DNA from 2 places in the Alteromonas sp. W12 genome. Region 1 is predicted to be linked to the other one. Evidence: predicted binding sites of a transcription regulator. Region 1 holds the regulator's gene; the other holds the start of a gene.
What was found. Region 1 encodes FliA, which starts transcription of late flagellar genes. Its sites were predicted from a motif close to CTAAAGNTNNNNNNNNNNNNGCCGATA; they were not measured.
Positions count from the first base shown of each region.

Region 2: the regulator FliA is predicted to act here: its motif matches at 1,483-1,509, upstream of AWH61_RS00250 (DUF3530 family protein).

Region 1 covers NZ_LQXH01000001.1:629,823-632,964, forward strand. Annotated here, with positions in the region: gene flhF (flagellar biosynthesis GTPase FlhF) at 1-185, shown strand, start outside; gene AWH61_RS02555 (MinD/ParA family protein) at 191-1,057, shown strand; gene AWH61_RS02560 (RNA polymerase sigma factor FliA) at 1,054-1,785, shown strand; gene cheY (chemotaxis response regulator CheY) at 1,822-2,205, shown strand; gene AWH61_RS02570 (protein phosphatase CheZ) at 2,240-2,995, shown strand; gene AWH61_RS02575 (chemotaxis protein CheA) at 3,008-3,142, shown strand, end outside.
Region 2 covers NZ_LQXH01000001.1:56,101-59,242, forward strand. Annotated here, with positions in the region: gene AWH61_RS00245 (hypothetical protein) at 43-366, opposite strand; gene AWH61_RS00250 (DUF3530 family protein) at 509-1,396, opposite strand; gene rluA (bifunctional tRNA pseudouridine(32) synthase/23S rRNA pseudouridine(746) synthase RluA) at 1,546-2,262, opposite strand; gene rapA (RNA polymerase-associated protein RapA) at 2,312-3,142, opposite strand, start outside.

The sequences.
Region 1 (3,142 bases):
TAGGAGAGGTGCTTAGTGCAGCGGTTGAATACCAATTACCGGTTAGTTATGTCACCGATGGTCAAAAAGTACCTGAAGACATTAAGATTGCAGAAGCGAAATCTTTGGTTTCCGCTGCTGCAAAGCTTTATAAAAAGTACGGTTTGAATCATACTAGTGGTAACAACGCAATTAAAACAGCATAAGCAGTATGATTGACGACCAAGCGAGTAGCTTAAGAAAAATGAAGCAATCACGGTTAATCAAAGTAATCGCCGTCACCGGTGGCAAAGGTGGCGTAGGTAAAACAAACATTACATTGAACACCGCTATCGCCATGGCGAAGCAAGGTAAACGTGTAATGGTTCTCGATGCGGACCTCGGTCTTGCTAACGTAGACGTTATGTTAGGTTTGCGTGTTGAGAAAAACTTATCCCACGTGCTTTCCGGCGAATGTACACTTGATGAAGTACTAGTGACCGGTCCGCACGGAATAAAGATTGCCCCTGCCACATCAGGCACGCAGTCGATGGCAGAATTGTCGCCAACGCAACACGCTGGCCTAATTCGTGCCTTTAGTGAGCTGCGCTCGCAGATTGACGTGCTTATCGTTGATACAGCGGCAGGTATTTCAGACATGGTGTTGAGCTTTTCAAAAGCCTCACAAGACATCATGGTCGTTGTGTGTGACGAGCCTACCTCATTGACAGATGCGTATGCATTGATAAAAATTCTGAATAGAGAGCACGGTGTTTTCCGCTTCAAAGTTGTGGCTAATATGGTGCGCGACGTGCGAGAAGGCCAAGAGTTATTTAGTAAATTAAGCAAAGTGACAGGGCGTTTTTTAGATGTTGCACTAGAATTAGTGGCGACAGTACCGTTTGACGAGAACATTCGTAAAGCAGTGCGTAAACAAACAGCCATTGTCGATGCTTACCCAGGTTCACCTGCAGCCGTTGCAATAACACAGTTGGCGAGTAAAGCCTTAACATGGCCTATTCCAGCGCAGCCAGGTGGCCATTTAGAGTTCTTTATTGAACAGTTAGTTGCAGAAAAAGCCGTAGGAAGTCAGCGTTGAACAGCAAGGCAGCCGCTTATCAACAACAAACCGATAAAGCGCAGTTAGTCGAAAGACATGCGCCATTGGTTAAGCGTATAGCGCATCACTTGATAGCGCGATTGCCGGCTAGTGTTCTCGTAGACGATTTAATTCAATCAGGCATGATTGGATTATTAGAAGCCGCACGAAACTTTGATGGTTCAAAAGGAGCCAGCTTTGAAACGTTTGCCGGTATTCGCATTCGCGGTGCTATGCTAGATGAAATTCGCAAAGGGGATTGGACACCGCGTTCAGTCCACCGAAATGGCCGAGCGATCACTGAAGCAATTTCGCAAGTAGAAAGCGAAACAGGCCGCGATGCTAGAGATTCTGATATTGCTGATAAGCTTAATGTAAGCTTGCAGGACTATCACCAAATGCTTAATGAAGTAAATGCCGGAAAGCTGGTAGGTATTGAAGATTTAGGTGTGTCAGAAGATGTTATTTCGACAGAGCAAAATCGAGGTAGCGACGCACCACTGGAAGATTTGATGCAAGGCGCTTTCCAAAAAGCGCTTGCCCATGCAATTACGACATTACCTGAAAGAGAAGCGATTGTACTTTCGCTGTATTATGATGAAGAGCTGAACCTAAGAGAAATTGGTGAGGTTCTTGATGTAAGTGAATCGAGAGTCAGTCAAATTCACAGTCAGGCCATGTTAAAACTCAAATCACGAATGAAGTCGTGGCAAGCTGACGAAGAATAGAAATTAATAACAATTAACCCCTCACTGGAGGCTATTTTGGACAAAAGCATGAAAATTCTCGTGGTCGATGATTTTTCTACCATGAGACGTATCATCAAAAACCTACTTAAAGATTTGGGTTTTTCCAACATCCAGGAAGCGGATGACGGAAGTACTGCATTGCCTATGTTGCAGCAAGGTGATTTCGATTTCGTAGTTACCGATTGGAACATGCCTGGAATGCAGGGTATTGACTTGCTTCGCGCGATTAGAGCCGATGACAAGCTCAAGCACCTACCAGTACTTATGGTTACTGCTGAAGCGAAGAAAGAGCAAATTGTTGCCGCCGCGCAAGCAGGTGTTAATGGCTACGTTGTTAAGCCGTTCACTGCAGCAACACTTAAAGAAAAATTAGATAAAATATTCGAACGTTTAGGTTGATCCAGACGCTCACCAGAGAAATGAGGTTTACTGGATGTCAACGAATGTAAACGTTCCAATTTCGTTGGAAGAAGCAAAACAGCTTGTCACCTACCTTGAAGAGGGTGACAACGCTTCAGCCAATGCCCTATTAGAAGCGGCCTCAATGAAAGAAAACGTTGAGTTATTTGCCGAAGTAGGGAAACTGACGCGTCAGCTTCATGACGCGCTGAATAATTTCCAAATAGACGACCGCATTAAAAATCTCGCGACCGATGATATTCCCGATGCACAATCCCGCCTAACCTACGTAATTGAAGAAACTGAAAAAGCTGCTAATACTACTATGGATGCCGTTGAAGCGAGTATGCCTATAGCTGAAATGCTGTCGGCGCGCATTGAAAAGGTTATGCCTGAGTGGAAGAAGCTGATGAATCGCCAGATAGAGTTGGGTGAATTCAAGGCTTTATGCGCAGACTTAGACGAATTGTTGGAAGAAGGTTCGGCACAGTCAGCTAAACTTACACAGTTACTTACAGAAGTATTGATGGCTCAAGGTTATCAAGACTTAACTGGTCAGGTTATTCGCCGCGTTATCGACTTGGTTAAAGAAGTGGAAGACAGCTTAGTTAACATGCTTACCATGTTTGGTGAACGCGACGGTGCAGAACAAACTAAACCATCCAGCGTTAAGGCCGATAAGGTTGATGGTGTAGAGGCAGAAGGCCCTATCATTGATGCCGATAAGCGCGACGACGTCGTGTCAGGCCAAGATGATGTAGATGATCTTCTGTCTAGCTTAGGTTTTTAGGGGAGCGGGCGCATGTCGTTTGATGTTGACGAGGATATATTACAGGACTTTCTAGTTGAGGCTGGAGAGATACTTGAACAATTACAAGAACAGCTCGTTGATCTTGAGAACAATCCTGAAGATGCGGATTTGCTGAATGCAATTTTC
Region 2 (3,142 bases), 570 kb from region 1:
AACCACAGTGAGAAGCAATAACGCGTTGAAGTGAAAGTTTTATTATGGACGAATGCCGACGCAGTCGAGTGGACAATGACCCAAACCTTCAAGGAAATTCACGCAGTTATTTAGTTCATCTACAAGAAACTGGTCGTTAATTAGCTTATCTTCATTCCAATAATGCACTTGGTGAAGTAAATGCCAAAAAACTCGTTCTTTTTGTGTGTAGGGCTGCGTTAAGGTGTAATCAATTTGCCCCCATTCTTCCATACTATCCCAAAAGAATAGCTCGATCTCCTCGATAGGAAGCTCTCCTTGCCAAAATGCTCTCAAATAGAAACACAGCTGCTTTGCTTTGTTATCTACGAAATCTTGAACACTCACAAGTAACTCAACCGTTTATGTTTGCTAAAAGTATTATAGTTCATAACAATCTTACTGCTTAGGACAGAGGCTTGCTATTTACACCATTAAATTTAGGTAATTGTTTTGGATACTAATTTAGCGTAATCGGTTAATTATCGAATTACCAGCCTAGGTGGCGAGTCCAACCAATAGTGCTATTTGCAACTATCTGAATATGAGGGGATTTCTGAAACTCCTTTATACTAAAGGCTAATAAATTGCTGGGAATAATTATTTGTCGATAGTGCATCTTTAGTGCGTTTTTTGCGCTAATCTTTCGCTTTTGCGTGGTACTGTTCGCCCAGTCGTTAAATCCACTTAGTGACAGATCCAATATTGGAAAGCTGGACTGTGCTATATTATCTATAACTAATGTGTTCGTTGATTCTTCTGGCCAAAAAGGTGAAATGGCTACGAAAGTGTCTGGATGAAGTTGAGGCTGTTGCTCTACGACGGACAAGTAAGTTGTGGCCAGCATGCCTTGTGCAATGACCATACGGTAGCCTGAATTGTCTTGTAAATAATTATTCAATGCATTGAGTTGTAAACTCAGCGCTGAAGTTGCTGATTCAAAGTTGAGATACTGCGTAAGTTGATTACTTCTGGGGTGGATATTTTGGGCTGACATAGACGTAGCTTCAGAGTCTGATATGTCGGTGTTTGCAGATTCAGCAGGTAGGTTCTGCTGGGAAGTGACATTGACCGGCAAATTAAACGGACTTATCACTACATTCCAGCCTTTTTCAGCAAGCATGTTGGCAAGGCTATTTCCCTGCGCGAGCGTAAGGCTAGAGGGAAAAGGCTCGGTGAGTATGATAGCCACACCCAAAGGTAATGGTGTTTGCGCTTCAATTTCAATAATTGGGGATTCAACTTCTCCAATCATCAAAGGTTTCACTTCTCCAGGCAGATAGGCGTGACTAACATCTGTGAAAAAGTCACAGTGAGCTGTCATAGGCAATAGCGAAACAATAACAGCAAATGTTAAAAGGAGAGCGTGCCTTTTCATAAAATGTGGTTTGCCTTTACCTTAATCTGGATCTATTCAGCTTAGACAGCATCAAATTAATTCGTACATCAAGCGTATACAAAGGTTATCGGCAGGGTGCGTTAAAACTAAAATGGAGTCTATTGATAACGTTGAATAGCGTTAAAACGCTACTCAAAACTTTCTGAGAGCGGCTTTGGGCAAAACGGACTAAAAGGGATGGCGACATTAAAGTGCAGCCAATGCCCAAGTGTCGGGTGCGAAAGACTCAAGCTTTCAGCATGAAGCTGTAAACGAGGCGCCATGGATAACGCTTCTTCATGCGCATAGAGTCTATCTCCCAAAATAGGGTGACCCAAAGCAAGCATATGTACTCGCAGTTGGTGAGAGCGACCGGTAATGGGATAAAGGGCAACGAGAGAATAGGGTCGCTCTTTTTCATCCAGTGTGCGCTCAATGACGTCAAAGTGCGTTACGGCTTTTTTACCGCGCTCGAAGTCTACCATTTGCTTTGGCCTGTTTGGCCAGTCGCAAATAAGGGGAAGGTTAACCTCTCCGCTGTCTTGTTCTACATGCCCATGAACACGTGCGAAGTAGCGCTTTTTAGTTTGACGTAACTCAAACTGTTTCGAGATATGGCGATGGCTGTCTTTATTAAGCGCCAGCACCAAAATACCCGAAGTCGCCATGTCTAAGCGATGCACTACTGTTGCGGTGGGATACACACGGTTCACCCGGCTAATCAGCGAATCGCGGTGCTCTAAAGCTTTGCCCGGAACGCTCAATAGCCCGCTAGGTTTATGCGCAACCACCATGTCCTCATCTTGATACAAAATATCAAGATAAGGTGTCATCGGTGGGTTATAAACAAAACTTGGGTTCGCCATTATGTACTCGTTACTTCACAGTCGCTCTTGAATGTTTAACCTTTCGAGGTTACGGGTTATTTACCACAATACGAATGGCGTCCAGCTGAACATCTGCATCCTGAATAACTTTATCAAGGGCGTTCATTTGCGTTTCAATAAACTCGATTTCGCTGTCACGTACTGCTGGGTTACGCTTTTGAAGATCGCGCAAGCGCTGTATTTCTTCGTTAAGCGTGCTGTGCATGCTGTTAAGTGCGTCGTGTTGCTTTTGGTTAGCTTGCTGATGGGCAAGCTTACGCGCCTTTTCAATGGCAAGCTCAAGCGGCTGTTGCAAGGCTTTTAGAAGCTGAGCCGAGATCTTACGTCCAATTTTACGCTTAACGTCGAAGCTCAATTCAGACGGGTTTCCTTGCGCATCTAAACACACTCGCACGGGCGTTTGAGGTAAGAAACGGCCTAACTGAAGCGCTTTAGGCGCTTGCGCCTGCAGCACAAACAACGCCTCAACCCAATAAGCGCCTTTTGGCAAAGACGGCTCGGCAATAAAGCCCATGCTGCTCTTTCCGTGCACGTCGGTGAGTACTACGTCCATGGCGGTATGCACAAGTGGATGATCCCAACTTAAAAACTGCACGTTTTCTAGCGTGGTGGCAACACGGCGCTTGTAAGTAACCGTCATGCCTTCTGGGTCAAGACCTGGAAGCTGGCTCACCATCGATTCAGTTGGCATAAGAATAAAGCAGTCATTGCCTTTTTCGTCCTGCTGAACACCAATAGCATCGAATACGCGACCCATAAAGCGCGACAAATCTTGTTCGCTATCAAGGGTGATAATGTCTTCAAGCAGTTGTTCTACGCGGCCCTCTCCCGAAGCATTAAGCTCTAGAAGACGATCGCG